2 regions of the Allobosea spartocytisi genome follow, and region 1 is predicted to be linked to the other one. Evidence: riboswitches for the same ligand, from Rfam matches in the RefSeq annotation. Region 1 holds a riboswitch; the other holds the start of a gene.

The links. A riboswitch is a leader RNA that binds a small molecule or an ion and turns the genes downstream of it on or off. The one in region 1 is predicted to bind cobalamin.
Region 2: linked by a shared signal. The riboswitch ahead of IED13_RS05650 (CbtB domain-containing protein) and the one ahead of IED13_RS16330 (TonB-dependent receptor plug domain-containing protein) in region 1 are both predicted to bind cobalamin.

Annotation. Positions count from the first base shown of each region.
Region 1 is NZ_JACXWY010000009.1:195,599-200,913, reverse strand. Features, by position in the region: gene IED13_RS16335 (ABC transporter substrate-binding protein) at 1-62, opposite strand, end outside; gene IED13_RS16330 (TonB-dependent receptor plug domain-containing protein) at 59-2,008, opposite strand; cobalamin riboswitch at 2,128-2,328, opposite strand; gene IED13_RS16325 (serine hydrolase) at 2,583-3,500, opposite strand; gene IED13_RS16320 (ABC transporter permease) at 3,535-4,347, opposite strand; gene IED13_RS16315 (ABC transporter permease) at 4,352-5,287, opposite strand.
Region 2 is NZ_JACXWY010000003.1:60,084-65,398, forward strand. Features, by position in the region: gene IED13_RS05635 (TetR/AcrR family transcriptional regulator) at 1-595, opposite strand, end outside; gene cobO (cob(I)yrinic acid a,c-diamide adenosyltransferase) at 891-1,499, opposite strand; gene cobU (bifunctional adenosylcobinamide kinase/adenosylcobinamide-phosphate guanylyltransferase) at 1,513-2,031, opposite strand; cobalamin riboswitch at 2,214-2,399, shown strand; gene IED13_RS05650 (CbtB domain-containing protein) at 2,437-2,613, shown strand; gene IED13_RS05655 (CbtA family protein) at 2,626-3,369, shown strand; gene IED13_RS05660 (DUF1636 family protein) at 3,411-3,800, shown strand; gene cobW (cobalamin biosynthesis protein CobW) at 3,805-4,860, shown strand; gene cobN (cobaltochelatase subunit CobN) at 4,870-5,315, shown strand, end outside.

The DNA.
Region 1 (5,315 bases):
ACGAAGCCCGCGACCACCAGCGCTGCTCGCAGCGTGCAGCGGGGACAGCGATCCGCCGTCATCCGCCGAACGCGACCTTGATGCCGCCGAAGGCGCCGAAACCAGGCACAAGGAAGCCGACCGGGTTCTCCCAGCGCTTATCGAACAGGTTGTCGACGCGCCCGAAGACCGTGACCTTGTCGGTCGCCTTGTATTCGGCGGCGAGGTTGACCAGGGTCGCGCCCTTGGCCTTCAAGCGAGGCACCGAGAAGTCCCGGTTCCCATCGACCCAGGGGCCAACATAGATCAACGTGGCCGAAAGGCTGAGCTTCTCGATCGGCGCCCAGGTCACGGTGCCGCTGGCCTTGTGACGTGGCCGACGCAGTAGCTCCTGATGCGCGGTCTCATCCTTGGCGAGCGTGAAAGTGTAGTCGCCCCGGACGCGCAACTGCTCGGAGATCTGCAGCGCGGCGAAGGCTTCGACCCCTTTCGTCTCGGCCTTGCCGACATTGGCATAGGAGTTACGCGCCGCATTGGTGACGATCAGGTTCTCGATATCGTTCTGGAACCAGGTAGCACCGAACTGGACGCGCTTGTCGAAGAGCGGCTGCTCGAAGCCGATGTCCCAGCCCTTGCTCTCCTCAGGCTTGAGGTTCGAGTTGCCGAAGAAGTTGAAGCCCGGCCGGTAGTCGATGAACAGCTCGGCGAGCGTCGGCGCCTTGAAGCCGGTGCCATAGCTCGCCTTCAGCTTCGTCTCGGTGCCCGGCACGATATAGGCCGGCGCGATCCGATAGGTGGTGTGACCGCCATAGCTGTCGTCGTGATCGTGGCGGATGTTCGCTGCGAGGAAGAACCGATCGGCGAAGCTGACCTGATACTCAAGGTAAGCCGCCTTGTTGCCGTTCGAGGCCGTGAAGCTGGGGGTCTCCAGCCGCTCGCGCTCCCAAGAGAGCCCCCCGATCAGCATATGGCCCTTGGCGATCTCGAAATCGCCCCGCCAGTCGAGCTTCATGCGCTCACCAAGGTTCTCCGTCGGCAAACCAAGGATCCCGAAGGCGTTGGGCGAGCGGTTCGAACGGTCCTGATTCGAGTAGGAGATGCCGAACCGGTTTACGAAGCGCCCGCCGAGCGGGTCCCAGACCACCTCGCCGCGAGTGAAGGCTTGGGCGTAGTTCGAAAGTGCTCGATAGGGCGTCGGCCGGCCCGGGAAGCCGGCATCGTAGGTCGAGCGGAACTGGCCGTCGGTATAGCGGCCGACCCAGTTGACGCTGAGCGTGTCGGTCAGCGCAAAGCCGAGGCGCCCGGAATAGCTATAGGCGTCATAAGCGTTCGGCTTAACGCGCACGCCCGGCGGGATCAGGTTCGGCGGCACCGAATCGGTTGAGTCCGAGCGCATATGGGAAACGTTGAAGACGTAATTGAAGCGATCGTCGCCGCCGCTGAATCCGGCCGCCTGGTTGAAAGTGCCGTGCGATCCGGCCTCGATGCGCGCCGTTGCCTTCGGCGGACCCTCGCCACGCTTGGTGGTGATCGAAATCACGCCGCCGATGGCGTTGGCGCCGTAGAGGCCGCTCTGGGGGCCGCGCAGCACCTCGATGCGTTCGATGTCGTCGGTCAACATCGAGCCAAAGTCGAAGGAGCGGTTCGGCGTCGAGGGGTCGTTCGCCTCAATGCCGTCGATCAGAACCTTGACGTGGTTCGAGTTGGTGCCGCGCATGAAGACCGAGGTCTGGCCGCCCGGACCGCCGATCTGGACGATGTTCAGCCCCGGCACAGCGGCAAGCGCCTGCGGCAGGGTGCGGCGCTGCTGCTGCTCGATCTCCTGAGCGGTGACCACCGTGACGGAGCTCGCGACCTCGCGCACCGGAGTCGGCGTGCCGGTCGCGCTGACGACGATTTGGTCGAGCGCGATGGTTTCGCCGGGGGCCTGGGCACGGGCGGGATGAGCCAGCAACGTAGCACCGGCGGCAAGGGACAATGCGATGACGGAAGACGAGCCGCGCTGCGCGGCTCCGGAAAGGCGGATCACGATGAGACCTCGGGCGTTGACGTCTGTGGCACGTCACCGCGAACGCGATCTCCCGTTCACTCCCGGCAGGGAGCAGACAGTCGAGCAGCGATCGAAACACCCCGTTCGAACGTGTTCGCGTGTGACCACGACTGACGGCAGGTCTCCTGGCTCGCGGGTCGTCGCCTTGTCACCGCCTTCCCAGGGCCGAGGTCCCAGTGGCGTATGGCGATAAGGCTCGCCGCTTACAGTTGCGGGGGCAGCCGCAGCATAGAATGGCAAATCATCCGCACTGCGTTCCCTTTTGATCCCGTGAGGGAACCGTCGCGTTTACGAGTAAGGCGGAAAAGTGGCGGGGTCAATTGGCAATGTGGCGCGGTCGTGCCGAGCCGAGTTGGGATCGGATCTCGCGCGCAAATTCGTGGCGTAAGTGTCTGTTATTGTGTGGTATTTCGGCGGCGCGTTCGGCAAAAACCCAGCTTCGGAGGGACGTGCTCCCTCGGCAAGCTGCCTTCAGCGGGCAGCGTTCTCTAGGGTGCGGGTTCCACCGTCAGTGTCGCGTCGTGTTGAACTCTCGATGAGATTGCAACACGGATCAGAGGTCTAGGATCTCCTTCGCAGCGATGGATCCGAGCTGCGGCAGAAACCCGTCGTCCTCGGCGATCGCCTCGCCTTGCGAAAACACCGTCAGGATGAACTCGGCACCATCTGGCAGAACGGCTCGAAGCGCGTCGTGGCGTCGAAAATCGGCGCGCTCGTCGCCGAGCCAGCGGGTGCGTCCCGCCTTCGACCAGATCTGCGTTCCGGCAGGCATGCCGCCCGCGAGATAGCCCGTGACCTGATAGGCACCTCGCGGCAGGAAGGGACTAGCGAGATCGCGGGCGAGTAGATTCTGGACCTTCTCTCGGCTCGCCTCGGTCAGCACCGAGCCATGGAAGATCGCATGCATCAGACGGGCCATGGCAATCGGCGTGAGCGCATTGTGCCCGGCCGGCGAACAATCGAGGCCGATCTTTTCACGGCCATAGCGCAGGTCGTCCATCAGCTTCTGATTGAGGTTGATGCCGACTAGCTCCGGCCAGCCGAGCTGCGCGAAGAAGCGATTGACCATCTGGCGCCGCTCGCCCCATTCGGTCATCTCCGGCTCGGAAAGCAGCGTGTCCCCGGTCGTTCCGGATAGCAGATCGATGACATAGTTTGTCGCCGAATTGGAGGACCAGAGGATCATGTCGCGCATGGCGCGATCCAGTTCCTCGTGCTCGGTGAGTTGTCCTGCCTCAAGTGCGGCCTGCGCGGCGACGAGGAAGAAGACCTTGACCAGCGAGCAGGGATAGCTGCGCCAATCGGGCCGAAAGGCAGCGCCCTTCGGCCGCCCGCTATCTCTGGTTGGCTGTAGCAACACGAAGCCGAACTGCTCGGCCGGGACGCCGCGTTCGCGGAAGATGGCTTCGGCCTTCGCCGTCAGCAATGCGCCGATGCGCTGCAGGTTTTCATCCGTATCGAAAAAGCTCATGGCGCACCTGTCGGAGGCGGATCGGAAAAGGAGGTCAGCCCTTGGGCCGAAGGGCGGTGTCGAGGCCTTCGCCGATCAGCGCGAAGGTGACGCCGGTGTAGATGATCGCGAAACCCGGGAAGGTCGCGATCCACCAGGCATCGAACAGGAACTGGCGTCCGTCCGAGATCATCAGTCCCCATTCCGGTGTCGGCGGCTGGATGCCGAGGCCGAGGAAGCTGAGCGAGGTCACGGCGAGGATGGTCAGCACCACATCGGCCATCGCGTAGACGATCGCCGGATTGACCGCATTCGGCAGGATATGGGCGGTGACGATCCGCGGTGTCGTGCAGCCGAGGCTGCGCGCCGCCTGGACGAATTCGAGATTGCGCAGCACCAGAACCTCGCCGCGTACGATGCGGGCGAACGAGATCCAGTTCACCAGAAGGAAGGCCAGGTAGAGATTGGCCTCGCCCGGCCCGAGCACGCCGACGATGGCGATGACGAGCACATAGAAGGGGAAAGCCCAGAAGATGTCGGTAATGCGCATGATGAAGGTGTCGACGCGCCCGCCGATGAAACCGGAGATCGCGCCGATCATCACGCCGAGAAGGGCCGGCGCGACAACGCAGATCAGCGCGACCTTGAGGTCGACATAGCCGCCGGCCAGCACGCGCGAGGCGACGTCGCGCCCGAGATCATCGGTGCCGAACCAGTTCGCCAGGGAGGGCGGCTGGAGCGTGTTGCCATAGTCGACCTCGAAGGGATCGTGCGGCGTCCAGATCTGGCCGAGCGCGACGAAACCGGCGAGCAGAACCAGCATGGCGAGCCCGACGAAAAGGCTCGGATTGGAGCGGAAGCGGCTCATTGGCTCATTCCAGCCTGATACGCGGATCGGCGAGCGCATAAGCGAGATCGGTCGCCAGATTGATCAGCACGACGAGGACGGCGAAGACGATGGTGAGCCCCTGGATCAGCGGATAGTCGCGGGAGAAGATCGACTCGACGAAGAGCGAGCCGAGCCCCGGCAGGGCGAAGACGGTCTCGATCACCACCGTGCCGCCGATCACCCAGCTCGTATGAGCGCCAAGCACCGATATCGATGAGATCAGCGCATTGGGCAGCACATGGACGCCCATCAGCCGGCCCGTGCCGGCGCCTTTTGCGCGTGCCGTCGTGACGTAGTCGGAGCCGAGCACGGCGAGGATGGCGCTGCGCAGACTGCGGATCGTCAGCGAGGCGGTCGCCAGCGCGATGACGAGTGCCGGCAGCGTCGTATGGTGCAGACGCGAGAGCAGGTCATCGCCATAGCCCGAGGTCGGGAACAGCGGCAGCCAGATCGCAAAGAGGATGACGAAGATCAGCCCGAGCCAGAAGGACGGCATCGCGATGACGATGGTGAAAGCGAGCTTGATCGCGAGATCGACCGGGCCGCCGCGCCGCATCGCCGACCAGAGTGCGAGCGGCACCGTCATCGCCACGGCGAGCACTGTCGAATAGGCGACGAGCCACAAAGTCGCCGGCAGCCGCTCCAGCACGAGTTGCATCACCGGTCGGGCATGCACGACCGAGCGGCCGAGGCTGCCCGAGCCGATATCGGCGAGGAACAGCAGATATTGCCGCCAGAGCGGCAGATCGAGGCCGAGCCGCTGCTTCATCAGCGCGATCTCCTCGGGACCACCGCGCGCGCCGAGGAGCAGCGTCGCGGGGTCGCCAGGGAGGGCGCGCAGCAGCAGGAAACAGGCCAGAGTGATGCCGAAGAGGACCGGCACCAGCTGGGCGAGACGCTTGACGATGTAGATCAGCATGGCGGTGCACGAGGAAGGGCGCGGCAGC
Region 2 (5,315 bases), on a different contig from region 1:
TCAGCGCGGCGAGGGAGAGATCGGCGAGAGCCGTGGCAATCTCGCGGCCGCGCTCGGGCGTGATCGCGCGCTCCGGCGAGAGCGGGCCGATCAGCGCCTCCATGAAGCCACCGACGATCATCGCGGCCGCCGCGTCCGGATCGACGGGGCGAAAAGCCCCCTGCCTGCCGCCCTCGATGACGAGCGCGCGAAAAATGCCGGCGATCTCGCGGCGATAGTCAAGCCGTGTCGCGTCGACCGCCGGGTCGGCGGGCTCGGCGATCATCGACCAGGCGAGGCGGCGATTGGCGAAGGCGCGCCGGGCGAAAGCCTCGACCGCGGCGGTCAGGCGCTTGGTGACGGGAGCATCGCTCGCGGCGATCTCGCGCAGCACGGCGAGCTCGCGCGTCGAGACGATAGCGACGATCTCGGCCATCAGCTCGGCCTTGGAGGCGAAATAGGAATAGACGCTGCCGGTCGAGACGCCGCTGGCGGAAGCCACCGCGGCGATCGAGGTCTCGTGGAAGCCGACTTCGGAGACGATCCCGCGCGCGGCGGAGAGGATCGCCTCCCGCTTGCCGGCCTTGCGCGGTTGCTTTGGCGTTCCGTCGGCCATGCGGGCTCCGAATTGAACTTGAATTCAGATTCAATTTGAGAGCGAATGCCGCCCTCGTCAAGAGGCTCGGGAACTCCTCTCCTTTCCAGGAGAAGAGTAGGGGGAGGTGTTCGGAGCGAAAAGGTCGGCTTGAATCCAGCCGCGCTGTGAGCACTAGCGGAACTGGTCCGACTCCCACACCTCGCCCTGCCCTCTCCTTCCAGGAGAGGGATCCTCGCGCCTCGACCGGGACCTCCGAAGTCACGTCCCAGAAAGACGACGCTTCCGGCTTCCCGTGCCAACCTGCGAGGCAACGTTAGAACTCGATCCCTTCCTGCGCTTTCACGCCGACGGCGAAATGATGCTTCACCAGCGTCATCTCGGTGACGAGGTCGGCCGCCTCGATCAGCTCTGGCTTGGCGTTGCGGCCGGTAACGACGATGTGGAGGTCCGGCCGGCGGGCGCGGAGCACCTCGACCGCCTCGGCGAGCGGCAGATAGTCGTAACGCAGGGCGATGTTGAGCTCGTCGAGCACCAACAATCTGATCTTGGGATCGGCCATCAACTCCCTGGCCTTGGCGAAGGCGCGCTCGGCGGCGGCGATGTCGCGGGCCTTGTCCTGCGTCTCCCAGGTGAAGCCCTCGCCCATGCTGTGCCAGCTCACCTGATCGCCGAAGGCTTCGAGCGCCCGGCGCTCGCCGGTCGACCAGGCGCCCTTGATGAACTGCACCACGCCGATGCGCCAGCCATGGCCGAGCGCGCGCAGGATCAGGCCGAAAGCCGCCGTCGACTTGCCCTTGCCGGGGCCGGTGTTGACGATCAGGAGCCCCTTCTCGAGCGTCTTGGAGGCGACCTCGGCGTCCTGCACCGCCTTGCGCTTCTCCATCTTCGCCTTGTGGCGGGCGGCATCTTCGCTGTCGGTCATCTTTTCATCCGCATCATTTCACGCGCATCGGCAATCCGGCGACCATGAAGACCACGCTGGCAGCGCGCGCCGCAAGCGCCTGATGCAGCCGCCCGGCCTCGTCGCGGAAGCGGCGGGCGAGCGCGTTCTCCGGCACGATGCCGAGGCCGACCTCGTTGCCGACCAGAACGAGCGGGGCGCAGACGCGCTCGCAGGCAGCGATCAAGGTTTCCCGGGCGGCGGCCGTATCATGCTCTGCGAGGATCAGATTGGTGAGCCAAAGCGTCAGGCAGTCGACCAGGATCGGACGGCCCGCCGGCTGGGCGGCGATGGTCTCGGCCAGATCGAGCGGTGCATCGACCGTCTGCCAGCCGGCGGGCCGGCGGGCGCGATGCTCGGCGATGCGCTCGCGCATCTCGTCGTCATAGGCCTGGGCCGTGGCGATATAGCTCCAGGGCGCCGGCAACGCCTCGATCAGCGCCTCGGCATGGCGGCTCTTGCCGGAACGGGCGCCGCCAAGGACGAGGGTGAGATGGGGGATTTCTTTCTGCATCGCATCGGCCGCTGGTTTCACGAGCCCTCATCCTGAGGAGCCGCGTGAGCGGCGTCTCGAAGGATGTTCCAGAAAGCTCCGGAACCATCTGGAGCATCCTTCGAGACGCGCCTGCGGCGCTCCTCAGGATGAGGGCTCGCGGATGACACGTCCTTTGCATTGCACAGCAGTCCGCCGAAGGCTAATGATCGTCGCTGACGGTGCCTCCGCGAGGAGGTGAAAAGGGAACGCGGTGCGAGACCGCGGCTGCCCCCGCAACTGTAAGCGGATGTCCTTCGCCATCGGCCACTGGAGCGCACGCTCCGGGAAGGCGGCACAAGGGCGCCAAATCCGCGAGCCAGGAGACCTGCCGTCGACCCGCAACGATCCAACCGGCTGCCGGCGGGGCGGCTACGGAGAACAGTCATGAATACCGTTTCGGTTTCCACCTCACAGATCAGCGTCTCGGAGCGGGTGAAGGCAGTCGCCGCCGCCCTCATCGTCGGAATCGCATTGGTCTATACGACCGGTTTCGCGGCCTCGACGAATGTCCACAACGCCGCGCACGACACCCGCCACGGCCTCGCCTTTCCCTGCCACTGAGGGAAAGCCATCATGGTCACGCGCGTTCTCACGGTCAGCATCCTGGCCGGGCTCCTGGCTGGCTTGATCGTCGCCGCCCTGCAGCATGTCACCACCACCCCGCTGATCCTCAAGGCGGAAACCTATGAAAACGCCATGCGCGACGGAGCGAGAGCGCATCTCGCCTTCGCGCAGGGCGAAGCCCGCATCATCCTCGCCCATGGCGGCGCCGATCACGCCGAAGGGGCGGAGCATGACGAATGGAAGCCGCAAGACGGTGCCCAGCGCATGCTCTTCACCAGCGTCGCCACCATCGGCACCGCGATCGGCTTCGCGGCGCTGCTGCTGGCCGGCATGCTCGCGGCGGGCGACAGCATCGACCCGCGCCGCGCGCTGATCTGGGGCGCCTGCGGCTTCCTCGCTTTCGGCCTCGCGCCGGGAATGGGGCTCGCTCCGGAACTGCCGGGAGCCGCCTCGGCCGCCCTGCAGGCGCGCCAGCTCTGGTGGCTCGCGACCACCATCGCCACCGCGATCGGGCTGTTCCTGTTCCTGCGCTACGAGGCGCCCTGGCTCAAGCTCCTGGCCGTCGTCGTGATCCTGCTGCCGCATCTCGTCGGGGCGCCGCATGCGCCGACGCCGGAGAGCAAGGTGCCGGCCGAGCTCGCCGCGCATTTCACCTCGCTGTCGCTCGGCATCCAGGCCGCGCTCTGGCTGGTCACCGCCTTCATGGTCGGCACGCTCTGGCCCTGGATGAGCCGCCGCGCGGCTGCGGCCTGAGGATAGCGGTGCCTTCGGGCGCCGCGCGAAAGGCAAACCAGATGTCCGAGGGCGACCTCACCATTCATGTCTGCACGGCCTGCCGCCGTGCCCGCGCCGACCTCCCCGATGGTTACGACCAGCCGGGGCTGGCGCTGGCCGAACGCCTCGCCGCTCAGCTCGCAGCCAAGGGTAGCACGATCCCCGTGCTGCCCGTCGAATGCCTCGCCGTCTGCAAGCGGCCCTGCACCATCGCGCTCAGCGCCGACGGCAAATGGACCTATCTGATCGGCGACCTCGACACCGACACCCATCTCGACGAGATCGTCGGCGCGGCGGAGGCCTATGCCGCCAGCGCCAACGGCATCGTTCCCTGGAAAGAACGACCGCAGTCCTTCCGCAAGGGCGTGGTCGCGCGCGTGCCGCCTTTGCCGGCGCGCCAGCAAGGATGACATCATGAACGCTCCGCAGACCGCCAATCTCGGCAAGACGCCCTGCACGATCATCACCGGCTTCCTCGGCGCCGGTAAGACGACGCTGGTGCGCCACCTCCTCGAAAACGCGCAGGGCAAGAAGCTCGCCGTGCTCGTCAACGAATTCGGCGATCTCGGCTTCGACGGCGAATTCCTCAAGGGCTGCGGCATCGCCGGCTGCAGCGACGAGGACGTGGTCGAGCTGCCGAATGGCTGCATCTGCTGCACCGTCGCCGACGATTTCGTGCCGGCGCTGGAGAAGCTGCTGAATCGGCCGAACCCGCCCGAGCATATCCTGATCGAGACCTCCGGCCTCGCCCTGCCGAAGCCGCTCGTCACCGCCTTCAACTGGCCGGCGATCCGCTCGCGCGTCACGGTCGACGGCGTCATCGCCGTGGTCGACGGGCCGGCCGTGGCCGAGGGCCAGTTCGCCGATGATCCGGAGGCACTCGCGGCACAAAAGGCGGCCGACGCCTCCGTCGAACATGACAACCCGCTGGAGGAGGTGTTCGAGGACCAGATCCTCTGCGCGGATCTCATCCTGCTCAACAAGAGCGACCTCGTCGACGAGGCCGGTCGCGCGCGGGTCAAGGCTGAGATCGCCGAGCATCTGCCCAAGGCAATCAAGATCGTCGAGACCTCCCATGGCAAGGTCGAGCCGGCGCTGATCGTCGGCCTCGGTGCCGCGGCCGAGAGCGATCTCGCCGCCCGCCCTTCGCATCACGGCGAGGGCGAGCACGATCACGACCATGACGATTTCGACTCGGTCGCCGTGCCGCTGCCGGCGGGCCTCACGCCGGAGGAACTGACGGCGCGCGTCGCCAAGGCAGCCGAGGCCGAGGGCGTGCTGCGCCTCAAGGGCTTCACCGCCGTGCCAGGCAAGCCGATGCGGCTCGTGGTGCAGGGCGTCGGCCGGCGCGTCGGCCATCATTTCGACCGGCCCTGGGCAACGAGCGAAGCCCGCGACGGGCGCCTCACCGTGATCGGGCTCAAGGGCTTCGATCTCAAGGCCGTGGAAGCGGCTCTCGCGGGGGCGTAACATCGGCCGATGCATCTTCTCCCGACCAGCGAGATCAGGCTCGACGATGGCGAAGACGCCGTCGATCTCGCCCTGCCGCCGGGAGATGTGCTCATCCTCTCCTTCACCGACAGCGACCTTTCGGCGCTGGCGGTGGCGGCGGGTGGCAGCAGCCTGTCCGTTCGGCTCGCGCCGCTCCGGCGCCTGAGGCATCTGCTTTCGGTCGATTTCCTGATCGAGAAGACGGCCGCGCATTGCCGCTTCGTGCTGGTGCGCTGCCTCGGCGGGCTGGACTACTGGCGCTATGGCATCGAGCAGCTCGGGGCGGCCTGCCGCGAGAAGGGAATCCCGCTCGCGATCCTGCCCGGCGACGAGCGCGACGATCCGAGGCTCGGCGAACATGCGACGGTGCCGGCGGAGCTTGCGGCGGAACTGCTGGCCTATTTCCAGGCGGGCGGCGGCGCCGAGAACATGCG